Regions from separate parts of the Aminivibrio pyruvatiphilus genome, predicted to be linked through region 1. Evidence: riboswitches for the same ligand, from Rfam matches in the RefSeq annotation. Region 1 holds a riboswitch; each other region holds the start of a gene.
What was found. A riboswitch is a leader RNA that binds a small molecule or an ion and turns the genes downstream of it on or off. The one in region 1 is predicted to bind molybdenum cofactor.
Positions count from the first base shown of each region.

Region 2: it holds a riboswitch for molybdenum cofactor, as region 1 does, so the genes downstream of both, C8D99_RS14215 (ABC transporter substrate-binding protein) here and C8D99_RS05315 (molybdopterin-dependent aldehyde oxidoreductase) in region 1, are expected to answer to the same signal.
Region 3: it holds a riboswitch for molybdenum cofactor, as region 1 does, so the genes downstream of both, C8D99_RS12700 (ABC transporter permease) here and C8D99_RS05315 (molybdopterin-dependent aldehyde oxidoreductase) in region 1, are expected to answer to the same signal.
Region 4: it holds a riboswitch for molybdenum cofactor, as region 1 does, so the genes downstream of both, C8D99_RS01950 (aldehyde ferredoxin oxidoreductase family protein) here and C8D99_RS05315 (molybdopterin-dependent aldehyde oxidoreductase) in region 1, are expected to answer to the same signal.

Region 1 is NZ_SORI01000005.1:45,401-49,566, reverse strand. It holds gene C8D99_RS05315 (molybdopterin-dependent aldehyde oxidoreductase) at 1-2,483, opposite strand, end outside; molybdenum cofactor riboswitch at 2,706-2,824, opposite strand; gene gspG (type II secretion system major pseudopilin GspG) at 2,900-3,331, opposite strand; gene C8D99_RS05305 (type II secretion system F family protein) at 3,364-4,166, opposite strand, start outside.
Region 2 is NZ_SORI01000032.1:7,838-12,003, reverse strand. It holds gene C8D99_RS14230 (TRAP transporter permease) at 1-199, shown strand, start outside; gene C8D99_RS14225 (flavin reductase family protein) at 285-866, opposite strand; gene C8D99_RS14220 (Hsp20/alpha crystallin family protein) at 1,104-1,589, shown strand; gene C8D99_RS14215 (ABC transporter substrate-binding protein) at 1,645-2,469, opposite strand; molybdenum cofactor riboswitch at 2,570-2,689, opposite strand; gene C8D99_RS14210 (HD domain-containing phosphohydrolase) at 2,727-4,166, opposite strand, start outside.
Region 3 is NZ_SORI01000021.1:45,178-49,343, reverse strand. It holds gene C8D99_RS12710 (hypothetical protein) at 1-404, opposite strand, end outside; gene C8D99_RS12705 (ATP-binding cassette domain-containing protein) at 494-1,177, opposite strand; gene C8D99_RS12700 (ABC transporter permease) at 1,174-1,869, opposite strand; molybdenum cofactor riboswitch at 1,925-2,043, opposite strand; gene C8D99_RS12695 (isochorismatase family protein) at 2,133-2,687, shown strand; gene C8D99_RS12690 (NAD(P)-dependent malic enzyme) at 2,736-3,980, shown strand; gene C8D99_RS12685 (methyltransferase family protein) at 4,030-4,166, opposite strand, start outside.
Region 4 is NZ_SORI01000002.1:25,381-29,546, reverse strand. It holds gene C8D99_RS01950 (aldehyde ferredoxin oxidoreductase family protein) at 64-1,863, opposite strand; molybdenum cofactor riboswitch at 1,936-2,046, opposite strand; gene C8D99_RS01945 (HesA/MoeB/ThiF family protein) at 2,157-2,984, shown strand; gene C8D99_RS01940 (response regulator) at 2,995-4,166, opposite strand, start outside.

The DNA.
Region 1 (4,166 bases):
GAGAGGGCGAGGCCGATGCCCTGGGCGATGCCGCCGTAGTTCTGTCCGTCCACCACGAGGCGGTTGTTGATCTTCCCGCAGTCGCACATGAGGGTCATCCGGTCCACGGCAGTCTTGCCCGTTTCCGTGTCCACGGTCACCTCGGCCATAAACACGCCGTACATGTAGATCACGAAGGGTTTCCCCTGGCTGTTTTCATCGCATGCGGCCCCCTCCACGGCGGACCACTTTCCGGCGAAAGAGGTCGGCTTTCCGGCGGCAACCAGTTCGTCATAGGTCATATACCCGCCGTCCTTCTTAAAGAAGCCGCTTTTTGGCTTCGCGGTCTCCTTGAGCAGGGTTTCGCAGGCCACCCGGATGGCGTTGCCCGTCATGACCTGGGACCTGGAGCCGCCCGCAGGCCCTGAATTGGGGCATTTCGCCGTATTGGGCCACGTAAACCGGAGCTTGTCGGGGGAGATGCCCAGGGGGCGCAGTGCCTCGTGGGCCGTTCCGATGGCGCCGATATCGGCACCCTGGCCGTGGTCCTCCCAGGCCGTACAGATGGTGATGGTCCCGTCGGGGTTCATGTCGACCCGTGCCTCGGAACCATCGGGACCGTCGAGCCCGCAGCCGTATACACCCACCGAGAGGCCGACGCCTTTTTTGTAGCGGGCAGTGGAGCCCTCGGCGGCTCTCTTCTTCGCGAGCTCGTACTTCGGCCGGAGCGCCTCGAGCATCTTCGGAAGGGAATAGGACTCGGGCGCCTGTCCCGTGGGAGAAGTGCTCCCCGGCCGGTAGGCATTCTTCAGGCGGATCTCCAGGGGATCCATGCCGAGCTTCTCCGCCAGTTCATCCATAAGGACCTCGGAGGAGAAGAGGGACTGGGGGGAACCGTAGGCCCTGAAAGCCGAGCCCCAGGCATGGTTGGTGCACACCGTCCGGCCCTCGCCCCTGATGTTGGGAATATCGTATCCCGCGCCCATGAACTGGGTGCCCCGCAGGGTCAGCAGATCGCCGAACTCGGAATAGGGGCCGTGATCCACGGAATAGTCGGTTTCCATGGCGAGGAGCTTTCCTTCCCTGTCGGCGGCGAACTTCATGTTGACGAAGAAGGGGGAGCGCTTTCCGGTGTACTGCTGCTGCTGCTTCCAGGTGTAGTTCAGCGCCACGGGGTGTCCCGTGGCCAGTGCCGCGGCTCCCACGAGGGCTTCCATGGTGGGGCTGAACTTGTAGCCGAAGGTGCCCCCGGAAGGATTCGTCACGAGAACCAGCTTTTCGGGCTCCACACCCAGACCGGGGGCGATCATGGCCAGGTGGAGATGGACGCCGATGGACTTGGAGTGGATTACCAGCCGACCCTCGTGGTCCAGGTAGGCGAATCCCACGTCAGGCTCGATGGGCATGTGCGGCTGCCTGCCCACGTAGAAGTCGTCCTCCGCGGTGACCACGTCGGAACGGGCGAAGATGGGGGCCGTATCCTCCCCTTTCTTGATTTTCTGGGTGAAATACACGTTTGGTGTGCCTGGATGGATTTCGATGGCATCCTCCGCCATGGCGGCAGGGGCGCTCATGTAAGCCGGAAGAACCTCCAGGTCGAGCTTCACTTTTTCGGCCGCCGCGGCGGCGTTCCTGTAGCTGTCGGCGCAGACGATGGCCACTGCGTCACCGTACTGGAAAATCTTCTCGTCGCACAGGATGGGGCGGTCCCACCCGTCGCCCTTGTTCGTGGGGAAGGTGATGAGTCCGGTAATCCTGTTTTTCCCCCTGATATCCTTGTGGGTGACGATCTTGTAGACTCCGGGCATCTTCTCCGCCTCGGAGGTATCGATACCCTTTATGTTGGCGTGGGAAACCTTCGCCTGGACGAGGGCTGCGTGGAGGGTTTTCTTCGGCATCTTGAGGATAAGGTCGGCGCCGTAGTCCAGGGTTCCGGTGACTTTTCCGACCGCAGTGGGACGGGGGTACCTGCTGCCCCAGATCCGTCCGTCACCAGGAAGGACGAAATCGAGATCCTTCACGTCCATCTCCCCCCGGAGCACCTTGGCGGCATCCATGACGGCGTCCACGATGGGCTTGTACCCGGTGCAGCGGCAGGCGTTCCTGTTGGCCTGGAACCAGTCCCGGACTTCTTCCCGGGTCGGATTGGGGTTGGTGTCGAGAAGGGCTTTTGCGGAGACGATGAATCCGGGGGTGCAGAAACCGCACTGGGCGGCCCCGTGCCTGATCCATGCCTTCTGGATGGGGTGGAGATTCCCGGGAGTGCCTATCCCCTCGATGGTGGTGATGCAGGCTCCTTCAGGAAGCCGTGACATCTTGTACACGCAGGAACGGGTATACGTGCCGTCGATGATCACGCCGCAGGAGCCGCAATGTCCCTGGCCGCAGCCTATCTTGGTTCCGGTGAGCCCGAGCTGTTCCCTGAGTACGGAGGCAAGGGTGCTGTCGTCCTCCACTATGATGTTCCGTTCGACGCCGTTGACAAAAAAGACTTTCTGAATCATCCTGTTCCCAGCTCCTTCCGTTCGTCGGCAGGGGGCGGGGCGGCAGAGCTCCGGACCTGTGCGCGGCCATGCGATGAGGACCGGAACCTCCGCCCCTTTCCTGTTCAATAAACTCTTCGCGCGGGGCTCTCCGTCAGGTTTCCGCTGAACCGACCCCTCCTTTCGCCTCGTGCAGATGGAAAAAATAAAAGCCGCCCTCAAGACATGAGGACGGCTTCGCCGTGTGCGGAAAAACGTCCTCCTTGCCAAAGGGGAGGCGCACCTGTTTCCGGATGCACCCTAACGGTCGCTGCCCGTGGGATAGATCCTTTAGGACAGGCGACTCGGAGGAAAAGATTGATATTCTCAGAAGTAAATTTCAAAAAAACACTAACTAGTTTGAGCCATTTTATACCATGAATTCTTTCCGGGCAAGCCTACTCCCAGTTGGTTATATCCTTCCCCGGACCGTCTCCTCCCTCTTCGCCGTCGGCACCGAGGGAGAACAGGTCGTATTCGCCGTGGTCGCCGGGGCGGCGGTAGACGAAGGGGCTTCCCCAGGGATCCGCCGGGAGCTTCCGGAGGTAGCCTCCCTCCCTGTATTTCCTCGGTTCGGGAGGAATGGAGGGTTTTGTCACCAGGGCTTCAAGCCCCTGGGCCGTGGAGGGGTACAGACTGCTGTCGAGCCGGTACATCTCCAGGGCCTGCTCGATCTCCCGGATCTGCACCGCCGCCGCGGTTCTCTTGGCATCCTCCCCCCTGCCCACCACCCTGGGCACCACGAGAGCCGCCAGCAGGCCGAGGATGACCACCACCACGAGCACTTCCACCAGCGTAAAGCCCTTCCGTTTCAGCTGCCTTTCTTTCATTGCACAACCTCCGTTTCAGTTCTGCCCGCCCGTCATCCCGCGAGACTGGACAGGTCAAATATGGGAAGGAGCACGGCGATGACCACGAAGCCCACTGCCAGTCCCAGAAACAGCACCAGGAGGGGTTCCGCGAGAGTGGCCGCCTTTTCCATGCCGTCCCGGGCCTCCTCCCAGTTCATCTCCGCCACCTGGCCGATGGCACCCGGCAGGTCTCCTCCCAGCTCGCCGATCCTGAGGATGTAGACCGCCTCCTCGGGAAAGGTGCCAAGCCTCTCCAGGGCACGGTCGAACCGGAACCCTTCCTTCACGAGCCGGGCGGCCTCCATCCACCGCTCCGGCCGGGAGTCCATGGAGGAGGCCATTCCGAGGGCCTGCACCAGGGGGATCCCAGCGGAGAGCAGGGTCTTCAGGTGGGACATCACCAGGGAGAGGGCGATATTTTCCCGGATGCGCCGGAAGAAGGGGAGGCTCACGGACCACTTTCTCTTCCGTGCCAGGAAAAAGAACCCCATCAGGGCAAGGACCAGCGCCGGCCACCATTCCCGGAGAAACGCCGCCGTTCCCAGGAGGATTCTCGTGGGAAGGGGCAGGGCCTGCCCCATGTCGGCAAAGAGGTCGGCGAGCCGGGGAACCACGTAGGTGAGCAGAAAGAGGACCACGGCGAAGCCGATGACCGTCATGGCCAGGGGATAGGTCAGGGCGGACCGGATCTTCCGCCGCTGCCCCTCCTGCATGGCGTAGAGGGCCGCAGCCTGCTCCAGCACACCGGGAAGGGCCGATGTCCTTTCGCCCGATTCCACTATCCTCAGGAGGTCCTCCCGGAAGAGACCCGTTT
Region 2 (4,166 bases), on a different contig from region 1:
CGCCGCCATGGCGGGACTGGGATTCGCCATCACCGGCTTTACAAAGCGGAGGCTGTCCCTGCCTGAGAGGCTTGGCTTTGCGGCATTCGGCCTCCTGGCCCTTCACGGCAGCCTTCCCATCGCCCTCGGGAGCACATCCGCGGTCATCGGACTCTTTCTGCTGCTCCGCCCCAGGGCGGATACCCCAGAAGTACGTTAGGGAAATTTCTCCTGAAGCGGAAAGGAGCCCCGGCTTTTTAAGGCCGGGGCTCCTTTATTTGCAGCGGCAGAATGAAAAGCCCCCTTCAGGACTTATTCGGCAGGAACTTTTTCCCCTCGCCGAAGGCCTTTCCCACAAGATCCCCCAGGCCGAAGTATTTCCCGGTGCGGGGAGCGAAAACCAGGGGGCGCACTTTTTCAGGGTCCGGATAGCCCTTTTCGTCGAGGCACTCTTCCCGTGCCCAGGTCTTGACCACCTTTCCCACGAAGAGGATATGGGATCCGAGATCAAGGAACTGAACGACCTCGCACTCCATGGAAACAGGAAACTCCTCGATGAGGGGAGCGTCCGCGATATCCCCCTTTTTAGGGGTGAGTCCCGCCGCGGAGAACTTGTCTGTATCCCTTCCCGACGCGAGGCCGAAAAAATCAGCTTCCGCGGCCTGGGCCTCCGACGGTATGTTCACCGTAAAGGCCTTCTTCTCCAGTATTCCCTCCAGGGTATGACGGGATTTCGCCACGGCCACCGAAATGCACGGCGGCTCCGAGTTGCAGACTCCCCCCCAGGCGACCATGAGCCCGCCGGGCCGCCCGTCGGTGCCATAGGCCGCCACAACCAGGGCCGGCGCGGGATAGAGAGGGGTGGAGATTCCTATGTCCTTTTTCATTGCACACTCTCCCTTGTCAGATTACTTTTCTTCATTGTACACCTTCAGAGGCATCTTCTTTTCCCCGCAGGAGAAATACAAAGAAAAAAAGAGAAAACGGGAGGCAGTCTCCAAAATGCGGCCATATTTACCTTTATTTCCTGCTCATTTCTCTTTTTCGCCCTTGTCTAACCAATACTGACGTATATAATTATGATCACAAGGTCAATATAGATCAGACTCATGGAGGTGGAGACAATGACACGGAGATTCCTGGCCATACGGCCCAATGACATGGCACAGCCCATCGCACCATTCGCTTCGGTGGACAGGATGATGAGGGACATGCTCCGGGCATTCGGCGAGTTTTCTTCCGATATGGGGTATGCCCAGGAGACGGAAAGGGTTCCTGCGGTTCCCAGGGGGGATTTTTACCGGAAGGACGGAAAAGTTTTCGCCGAGTTCGAGCTTCCCGGCATCGACCCGTCAAAGGTGGAGCTGAATGTTTTCGAGGACCGGCTGACTCTCCAGGCGGAGAAATCCGACGAGAAAACGGTGGAAGAGAACGACCTTTTCCGGTCGGAGCGCTATTTCGGAAAGGTCTCCCGGTCCATCCAGTTTCCCCTGGAGGTTGACCCGGACACAGCGAAGGCGACGTTCAAAAACGGCGTGCTCACCGTGGAAGTCTCGGAAAAGATCCAGGCCGAGAAGATGAAGAAAGTGGCCATCGAGGAAAAGGCATAGGAAACGGGAACACATCAGGAAAGGAGCGCCGGAGTTTCCGGCGCTCCTTTGTTGTTTATCTTTCGGCGTTGGGGAAAAAGAGCTGCTTTCCGAGAAGCTGGAAGTCCGCAATGGCTTTCTGGGTCGACGGGGACACCATCCAGTCGATGAGGGCCACGGCGAGGTCATACCGGAGGTTCTCCCATTTTGCCGGGTTGACGGCGATTACGCTGTACTGGTTTTTCAGGGAGTCGTCACCCTCGACGATGATCACCAGCCCCCCCTGCTCCTTCCGGGAATCCTCGTACTTGATGAAGGTTCCCCTGTCGGTGAGGCAGTAGCCCTTCCGCTCATCGGCGATCATGAGGGTTTCAAGCATTCCCTGGCCGGTCTGGATGTACCACTTCTCCTTGTCGGGTTCGGGAATGCCGGCGTTTTTCCAGAGGACAAGCTCCGCCACGTGGGTCCCGGATTTGTCGGCCCGGCTGGCGAAGGGAGCCGCGACGGCGGCGATTTTCTTCAGGGCATCGGCGGCGGCCATCCCCTTGATCCCCGCAGGATCGGAAACGGGGCCCACCACGATGAAGTCGTTGTACATCACCTGGCGGCGGTTGACACCCCATCCGTCGGCGACGAACTTCTTCTCCACCTCGGGAGCATGGACCAGGAGAACGTCCACGTCACCGTTCCGGCCGTACTCAAGAGCCTTGCCCGTACCTACGGAAACCCACTGGAGTTCGATGTTCTTCTCCTGAAGGAGCAGAGGGGCCAGGTAATCAAGAAGCCCCGTGTTGTCCGTGCTGGTGGTGGTGGCCATCCGGAGAACCTCCGCGCCGGAAGCGGCCCCCGCAAGGACAAAGACGAACAGACAGACGAACAGAAACGACCGCATTTTTCTCATTTTCACTGTAATTTCCTCCTTTATGTTGTAGTGTGCCTGATCGCGAAACACAAAAACACAAAAAAACCGTTCCCCTACGACAAACGGCAGGGAACGGCTCCAGTGAAGTCCGCTATCTCCTTGCCGAACACGGGAGGCCCGCCTGTTTCCGGACGGACCCTGACGGCCCGCCGCCGTGGGAAAATCCTGTAGGCGAACGGGCTCGGAGATAAGCATATTCTTTTGTGTTTATGATACCACGGGAGCGCCGGTTTTTGTTACCTCACCCGGCGGCTTTCGAAAATCCTGTCCATCTCCCCGTGGAATTTCCTGAAAAATTCGATGATCTCGGGGCCGAAATGGCCGGGCTCCGTCCTGCCGTCGCCGGACAGGATGATGCGGACCGCCTCCTCGTGGGACATCGAGTCCTTGTAGACCCTGCGGGACCGCAGGGCATCGTAGACGTCAGCCAGGGCCACTACCTGCCCTTCCCAGGGAATTTCCTCCCCCGAAAGGCCCAGGGGGTAACCGCTGCCGTCCCATTTTTCATGGTGGGTCATACAGATCCGCCTCGCCGCGGCAAGCCATTCCGCGCCCCCGATGAGCTCCGCACCCCACCGGGGATGGTTTCGGACGAGGGCCATCTCCTCTCCGGTAAGCGGGCCGGCCTTCCCGAGGATGGACATGGGGACCCTGAGCTTCCCGATATCATGCAGGCGTGAGAAGATCTCGATGTCGTCCTGCTCTTCCCTGGATTTTCCCAGGGCTTCCGCGGCGAGGCGTGAGTAGGCGCCGATCCTGTCCATGTGGTCCGCCGTCTCGAGATGGTGAATCTCCGTGACAGACTGCAGTTTTTCAGCCAGGTACCTGTAGGATTCCTTGATTTCCCTGCGGGCGTCTTCCACGTCAAAGAGGCCGGCCAGGGCGGACGCAACGGGCATCAGGGTTTCCATGAGTTCGTCGTCCCTGGGCCTGCCTTCGCCCGCAAAAGCCACCTCGAGAACCCCCACGCTTCTGCCGCGGTGCACAAGGGGAATCTCCACTTCCGTCGCCACCTCGGGGTGAACCATGCCGTACTCCGGTTCGAGAGACACATTTTCAACCCATACCGGCCGTTTCTCCCTGAAGGCCCGTCCGGCCACGCTTCCCTCCAGGGGAATAGCGAAATCCAGAAGCGCTGCGGACCGGTAACCGCTGATGGCCAGGTTTCTCAGGGCTCCGTCCCTGTGGTGTGCCAGGAGTACACCGAAGGCACCGGTGCTCTCCCGAATGCTTTCGGCGATCCTCTGAAGCTTCCCGCCGCTTTCGCCCGTGCCCGAAACGGTCTCCATGACGTTCAGCGTATTTCTCCAGATTTTCTGCCTCTCCGTGAGCTCACGGTTCACATCGGTGAGATTGTCCTGTATGGCCAGGGCTTCTTCCGTGAGGGCGGCTATTTCCTCTCCCTGCCTCCCGATGATCTTCAGGGCATTTTCCAGGCTTCTGAGAAAGCGCCTGAACTCCGTCACCCGGGAATCCTCCACGGCCTCGCCGATTTCGGCCCCCAGAACCTGCACGTTGAAAGCCGTTTCCGTAATGTCCCTGTTCCCGGAAAGGCGCTCCGCTATTCCGTCCGCCACGGCTGAAAGGGAAGCGAAAGAGAGCCTCAGGCCCAGGACCGTGGGGAAAAGCAGAACGGAGGCGAGGAGAAGAATGACGAATCCTCCGAAAAGATGGAG
Region 3 (4,166 bases), on a different contig from region 1:
GTGTCGCTGATCATCCACACCCGCCGGCAGAGCTTCCTGTTGAAGAGGGAAGCGTAGTCGATGGCCATGCGGAGGCTGTCCTCGAAATCGGTGGGGCCCACGTTGAGCACGACGGCATCTTCGTGGCCTGAGGGTTTCTTGAGGTTGGGAAGGAGATCGGCGTAGTCGTCCACCCACTCGAGCTGGGTAAAGAGCTTCTCCCCGTCGGCCTCGAGCACGCTGTCAAAGAGCGCGGAGAGTGGATCGCCGTCGTGTTCGGCGGCCTCGGAGGTGAGCGATTCCTCCATCCACTGCTGCAGCTGGGTCACTATTTTCTGGATGTACCGTGGGTGTTCCGTTCCCGCCATGGCTGAAAGAATCTCCCCTACCGTCCATTTTTCTTCATTTCCGCGTTCGAATGTCATAGGATCCTCCGGAACTTCTATTATGGGGGAAGCATACCATATACCCATTCCCGCCACAACAAAAAGCGGGGAGAGAAAATGGGCGGTTTTCAGGCGGAAACGCCCTCGATTTTTCCCCGCCTCATGGAGACGCGCCTTCCGCAGACGCCGTCGAGCCACTGGATGTCGTGGGAGGCGATGAGGGAGACGGTGCCCCATTTTTCCCAGGCTTCCCTGATCACCCGGGCCATCAGAAGGGCGTTTTCTTCGTCCACGTTGGCGGTGGGTTCGTCGAGGAGGAGGACCTTCGTCCGGAGGACGAGGCGGGAGGCCAGGGCCACCCGCCGGGATTCGCCTCCCGAGAGCATGTACCATTCCCGTGCGCCGAAGTCCGGAGAAAGGCCTACCATCTCGAGGGCTTCGGCGACCCGGTCGGCGAGGCGGTTCGTGTCTCCCCGGACCCTGAGGCCGTAGGCCACGTTCTCGAAGACGGAGCGCCGGAGAAGATAGGGCTCCTGGAGGAGGAAGGTCACTTCCCTGCGGAGTTCACTCTCCCGTTCTTCCGTGGGTTCCCCCAGGAAGCGGATGGTACCTGCCGCCGGCTTCAGGAGGAAAGCGAGGGCCTTTAGAAGAGTGCTCTTGCCGCTGCCGTTGTGGCCGACAAAGGCGGTGGGGCCGTCAGGCGGAATGTCCAGCCTGTCGATGTGGAGCACGGGGTCATCCTCGTAGGCGCAGACGAGCGCTTCGATCTCGTAAAGCGGAGCTGATCCCGGACGTCCGGTCTGCCTGTTCATGCTGCCGTCCTCCTTCGGAGAGCCGAAAGGGACCAGTTGAGAACGAAGGAGAGGGCGAGGAGCAGGACTCCGAGGGCGATACCGGTGGAGAATTCTCCCTTGCCCGTTTCCAGGGTGATGGCGGTGGTGATGGTGCGGGTGTGCCACTTGATGTTGCCGCCGATCATCATGGAGACGCCCACTTCGGCGGTGACCCTTCCGTAGGCGGTGACGGCGGCGAGGAGGATCTGGTGCCTGCTCTCCCAGAGAGTGGAAAGGGCGAGGCGTTTTCCCCGGGCGCCCAGGGTGAGGAGGGTGAGGCGAAGCCGTCCGTCGACGCTTTCCACGGCGGACGCCGTGAGGGCGACCACGATGGGGAGGGCCAGGATGGTCTGGCCTATGGCCATGCCGGGAATGCTGAAGAGAAGTCCGTATCCGCCGAGGGGCCCCCTGTTGGAAATGAAGGCATAGACGAAGAGTCCCACCACTACCGTAGGGATGGAGAGCAGCGTGTCCACGGTGATCCGGAGGATCCTGCGCCCCGGGAAGGAGAAGTAGCCGATGATGAAACCCAGGGGAACGCCGATGGTGAGGGTAACGGCCATGGAAAGGAACGAAAGCTTGAGGGTGGTGATCACTGCCGTCCATACTTCCTCGTCCATGGTAAAGATGAGGCCGAGTCCTTGAATGAAACCTTCCGAGAGGTAGTTCACGAAAATCCTCCCTTTCCATAAAAAAATGCCTCTCCCCAAACCGCAGGAAAGGCACGCCGAGCGTCCTTCCCTCCTTGCCGTGCGGGAGGCGCTTCCGTTTCCGGGAGCACCCTGTCGGCCATGAATCCATGGGCTGCCGCCTGTAGGTTTCATGGCTCGGAGGGACTGTCCGCAGGGTATTGTACCCTGCCCCTTTCCCGAAGGCAACCGGAAGGAGCGGTCATGGGGTACAATAACCGGAGAATATGTGCGGAGGTGGATACATGATTCCTTTCAGACTGAGGCGGGAAACTGCCTGCATGGTGATGGTGGACGTCCAGGACCGGCTTCTGCCGGCCATTTCCGGAGCGGAGGAAATCCGCCGGAATACGGTGAAGCTGGCAACGGCGGCGAGAGTGCTCTCCGTTCCCTTTGTGTACACGGAACAGTACCCCAGGGGGCTTGGCCCCACCGACGGGGAAATTCTGGCGGCACTGCCGGAGGGTGCTCCCCGCATGGAAAAGAACACGTTTTCCTGCTGCGACGAAGCCGCTTTTGAAGAGCTCCTGCAGGGAACGGGCCGTTCCGTGACGGTGATCTTCGGCATCGAGACCCATATCTGCATCCTGGCCACCGTGCTCGACCTGCTTGAGAAGGGCCGGAAGGTGGTGCTCGCTTCGGATGCCTGCGGGAGCAGGGACCCCCTGAAGGCCGAGCGGGCCCTTTCGGCGATGGCGGCGGCCGGTGCGCTGGTGGTGCCCGTGGAGTCGGTGATCTACCACCTTATGGGCAGGTCGGGAACGCCTGAGTTCAAGGAGCTTCTCCCCCTCTTCAAGTAAGGACATCCTGACAGGGGCGGATATTCGGGAAGGAGGCAGCGCGACACAGTGAACATCGACAGGGAAAAGGCCCTCCAGCTGCACCGGAAGGCCCGGGGGAAGATCCGGATCTACCCCACGGTGAACATACGGAACGAGGAAGATCTCGGCATGGCCTACGTGCAGGGGGGCGCTTACGCCGCCGCCGGAATCATGGAGGATCCGGATGTCATTTTTGAATATTCGGGCAAGGGCAACCGGCTCGCCCTCATCAGCGACGGCTCGGCTGTCCTGGGCATGGGCAACATCGGCCCCAGGGCGGCTCTGCCGGTGATGGAGGGCAAGTGCCTGCTCTTCAAGAACTTCGGCGACGTGAACGCCATCCCCCTCTGCATCGACGCCCGGAATGCCGATGACATCGTCGCCATGGCTAAAATGGTTGCCCCCACCTTCGGGGCGATCAACATCGAGGACGTGTCGAGCCCCAATTCCTTTACCGTGGTGGAGCGCCTCCAGACAGAGCTGGACATACCCGTCTTCTGCGACGACCAGCACGGCTCGGCGGTGGTTGTGCTGGCCGCACTGATGAACGCCCTGAAGCTGGTGGACAAGGAGCTGCCGGACACTTCCACCGTAATCATGGGTGCGGGGGCGGCGGGAATCTCCGTGGCCCGGCTGCTGCTCAACGCAGGCGCGGGGCGGGTCACGGTGCTGAACAAGTGCGGCATCATCGGGCCCGGCAACGGATGCATGAATTTCGTCCAGGAAGAGCTGGCGAAACGGCTCGGCGAAACCCGGGGAGGAGCCTCCCTGGACGAGGCCGTAAAGGGAGCGGACATCTTCATCGGCCTCTCGTCGAGGGGGAAAATCAGCGCCGCTCACGTGCGCTCCATGAAACCGGGAAGCATCGTCCTCGCCCTCTCCATGCCCGAGCCCGAGATCTCCTGGGAGGAGGCCTCGGAGGCCGGAGCCGCCGTCTTCGCCGAAGGTTTGACGGGAACGTCCAATGCCATGCCGAACCTCCATGCCTACCCCGGAATCGCCAGGGGGCTGCTGGATGTCCGGGCGAAGGGGCTGAACGAAAACATCCTCATGGCGGCCTCCCGGGCCATTGCGGGGGCGGTTGACCGGAGGCGCCTTTCCCGGCGGTGCATCATCCCGGACCTGTTCTCCGACGAAGTGACGCCACGGGTGGCCGAGGCCGTTGCCCAGACGGCCATCGCCGAGGGGCTCGCCTCCCTGAATGTTCCGCCGAAGCAGGTGTACGAAGAAACGTGGCAGAGGCTCTTCGGCGGCATAATGGAAAGAGTGTAGAAAAAAATCGGGGCTCCCTTCAGGGAGCCCCTAATGTTTTTTCGGGAGGCTACAGCGCCCGGAAGAGCAGGAGCACCGTTCCGGCCAATGTGACGAAGACCGAGTGGCGCTCGCTCTTCCAGAGAATGGACAGGTCGAAGGGACCGTCCAGGTCTTCCCCGTTCCACCGCCTTGGGAAGAGGCGCC
Region 4 (4,166 bases), on a different contig from region 1:
CTTTTTCCAGAGCGCAAAAAAGCCCCTCCCCGGGTTCAGGGGAGGGGCTTTCGGCAGCAGGTCTTACTTCAGTCCCAGTTCCTGGAGTTTCGCATCGGTGGGAACGCCCTTTTCATCCCATCCGCGGGCTTTATAGTACTCGGGCAGCATTTCGGGAAGGCGGCTGAGCATTCCCTTGGAAGGACCGTCGGGAATGGGCTCCTTGAGCAGCCTGTCGGGAAGGGTGTCTTCCTTCGCAGGATCGAGGCCTTCGCGGAGGTTGAACATACGCTCGATGTTCCAGATGCGGTCTCCCGCCTGCAGGGCTGCGGCGCCGTCATAGTCGAAGCCCGTGGCTGCCTTGAGGAACGCTGCATAGTCGTCGGCTCCGAGGGCGAAGGAGGTGAAGAGGCACATGCCGGAGGCGTCGATGGCCGCGGTGAGATTCTGGAAAATCATGACCCATGTGGGCTTTGTGCTGATATCCACGGGGTCGAGCTTCTCGGGAAGTCCGAGGACTTCGGGGGAGATGGTGTAGCCTCTCACGTGGCATCCTCCCCGGTTCGACGTGGCGTAGTTCAGGCCGATTCCCTGGATGGCCCGTCCGTCATAGGCGGGCATCTCCTGCTTCTTGACGGTCATGGAGAACTCGGGGTGGCCGTACATTTCGCACAGCCTGTAGGAGCCCTCTGCGAGCTTCTTGCCGAGGCCTTCCACGAGCCCCATCTTTTTCGTCCAGTAGGTGACGGCGTCATCGCTGCCGAAGCGGAGCTCGGGGCCGCCTTCCAGTTCTTCCTTTTTGATCAGTCCCTTTTCGTAGAGCTCCATGGCCGCCGCGATGGTGACACCGGCGCTTATGGTGTCGAGGCCGTATTCGTTGCAGAGATAGTTGGCCTCGATGATGGGCTCGAGACGTTCGACACCGCAGCAGACGCCGAAGGCGAAGATGGTCTCGTATTCAGGGCCTTCGCCCTCGCGGTCGCCGACCTTCGTGACCCGGCCGCAGCCGATGGGGCAGCCGAAGCAGGAGTATCTCTTGGTGAGGAAGTCCTTGGCGAGGGTTTCGCCGGACTGGGTGTCAGCCTCGGGGAAGTAGGCTCCCTGCCAGTTGTTCTTGGGGTAGCCGCCGAGCTGGTTGATGATGTTCACGAGGACCGCGGTTCCGTAGGTGGGGAGGCCCTGGCTGGTGACGGGGTTGGTCTTCAGTTTTTCCATGGCCCCGGCGAGGACGGCCTTCATCTCATCCTGGTTTTCCACGTACGGGCGGGCGCTGCCCTTGACCACGACCGCCTTGAGGTTTTTGGAGCCCATGACGGCGCCGACACCGCTCCGTCCTGCAGCCCGGTTCTTGTCGTTCATTATCGCCGCGATCTTCGAAAGCCTTTCACCGGCGGGGCCGATGCAGGTGACCTTCGCCTTGGAATCGCCCACGGCTTCGAGAAGGGCGTCGGTGGCCGCATGGCTGTCCTTGCCCCAGACGGCGGCGGCGTCGCGGATCTCCACCTTGTCGTCGTTGATCCAGAGATAGACGGGTTTAGCCGCCTTGCCCTCGAGAATGATCATGAACCAGCCCGCCCTGGCGAGCTCGGCTCCCCAGAATCCGCCCGAGTTGCTGCTGGCGATGCATCCAGTGAGGGGACTCTTGGTGATGACCATGTACCGTCCGGCGGAGGGAGCTCCCTTGCCGGTGAGGGGGCCGTTGGCGAAAATGAGCTTGTTCTCGGGGGAGAGGGGATCGGTGCCTTTGGGTACCTCGTCGTAAAGCACCTTCGTGGCATATCCGCGGCCGCCTATGTAGTCCTTCAGGGTTTTTTCACAGAGACTCTCGCTTGCGACGGTTCCGTTGGAGAGATTGACGCGCAGTACTTTGCCGAACTTGTCCATATCTCTTCGCCTCCTTGATTTTGTGCATCCTGTATTTTGAAAGGGGTGAAATGAAAAAAGGAGGACCACCGGCTGAAGCCGGCTGATCCTCCTTTGCAAATGCGGCAGGAATGGAAATCGCTTTCCAGACCCAGTGCCTGCAGAATCTTCTGGAGATTTTGCAGGTCGAAGGCATATTCATTTTCGGGGAATGATTCTGCTCACCCCTGTTACTTTTTATACCAATTTGTGAAGTCTGTCAATTCTTTGGGGTAATCTTTCCTGTATAATTCCGGAAACGGAGGTGAGTGTCGGTGAGCTGGTTTGATACTGTGGTGTATTCCGCTGAGGCGGTGGGCCCCTGGAAAATGGTATCCTTTCTGGAACTCAGGAAGGCTGCTGCCATGGAGGGACTTTCTCCCGCCGAAGCGGAGATTTATTGTCTCGAAAACGGCTACGTTCCGTCGAGATATATCCGGAGCATGGGGACTCTCGGACCCGACGGTCAGCTTCGCCTGCTCTCGTCCTGCGCGGCCGTTATAGGCTGCGGCGGCCTGGGGGGGCTCGTGGGAGACCTGCTGGCCCGGGCGGGGGTGGGGCGCCTCGTATTTGTTGACGGTGATGTTTTCGACGAAACGAACCTGAACCGGCAGCTCCTTGCAACGGAGGAGCTGCTCGGTAAATCAAAGGCAAGGACGGCGGCAGCAAGGGCCATGGAGATCAACGGTGCCGTGGAGGCCGAGGGAAGGCAGTGCCGATTCGACTCCTTCACGGCGGAGGGAATTCTCGAGGGCGTGGATCTGGCGGTGGACTGTCTCGACAGCCTCACATCCCGGAGAGTACTGTTTGCGGAGTGCGCTTCCAGGGGGATTCCTCTCGTTTCGGGAGCCATCGCCGGGTTCTGGGGGCAGGTGGGTGTCGTACTTCCGGGAGACGAGACGCTTACAGGGTACCTCGCCGGCGAGTCGGATACGGGAGTCGAGACGGAAACAGGCAATCCGCCCTTCACCCCCGCCCTTGTGGCAGCCCTGGAATGTGCCCAGGCAGTGAAGCTTCTTACGGGGAAGGGAACGGTTCTCGCGGAACAGCTCCTGTGGATCGACCTCGCCGATGACGAGTTCACCCGCCTGAGGCTCCGCTAGGGGAGGAAACTCAGCGGGGGCCCCATTCCTTTCGTAATTCGGCCAGCAGGCGGTTGACCTCCGATATGAGGGAGTAGAGCAGGGAAGGGAGTCCTTCAAGAGCCCTGCTTTTTGCCGTGTCCTCCATGGCTTTCGCAAGTCCGGCTGCCTTTTCCGCCCCGAAAAATGCGAGGTTGCCCTTTAACCTGTGGGCATGGGATACCAGCAGAAGGCGGTCGCCATGAGCGACCGCCCGCTTCATTTCCGCCATGAGCGGGGGGGTCGTCTTCAGGAAAATTGCAGCGGCTTCCGCCGCCGCTTCCCGGTTTCCTCCGGTTGCGGAGAGCAGCGGGGATTCTTCCTCTCTTTCCCGGGCCGTCAGGAATTCTCTTCCGGGCAGAAGGGATGAGATGGTCCGCGCCATGGCCTCAGGTGAGGAGGATTTTGGCAAAAAACCGTCCATGCCTGCTTCGAGGCATCTCTTCCTGTCCTCTTCTTCCAGGGAGGCGGAAACGGCCAGAACGGGAACCCTCCGGCCCTTTTTCCTTTCCATCCGCCGAAGTGCCCGGGTTGCCTCCATTCCGTCCATTTCGGGCATCTGGATGTCCATGAGAATGATGTCGAACCTGTGCTCTTCAGCGAGGGCAAGGGCCTCTTTCCCGTTGGAGGCCGTCATGACCCTGAAATCCAGGGCTTCCAGGTTTGATTCCATGATCCTGGCGCTCAGGGGGTTGTCCTCGGCCAGAAGGGCGAGGGACGGTGTTCCTCCGTCCTCTTCCGGAGAGGAGTCGATGAAGGTCATGGCAAAGGACGGGCTGTTTTTTGCCTCTCCCGCGGAGAAGAGTATTTCAATACCTTCCGGAAGGTTTCGCCTGGCGACGGCGGAAAGTATGATCTTCCCGTTTCCTGCCCCGGCTGCTTTCCCGATGATTTCATCCAGCATGTGCTCCAGCATGAGCGGGTCTCCTTCCACGAGGGAGGGAACCGACGGGTCGATTTCCACCCTGGCGGCAGAAGGCGCTCCTTTCGCTGCAGCCGATCCTGCAGCTGCGAAGCAGACCGAGGTTATGGAGAAGAGTGCCGCTTTCTCCGGTGCTTTTTTCTCGTCCGGAAGGAAGGAAGGACCGCCGAGAAGGGAAAGGGCCTCTTCAGCCAGGCGCCTGATTGAAGCGGAGCGATCGGCGGCGCTGTGGGGCGGCATGG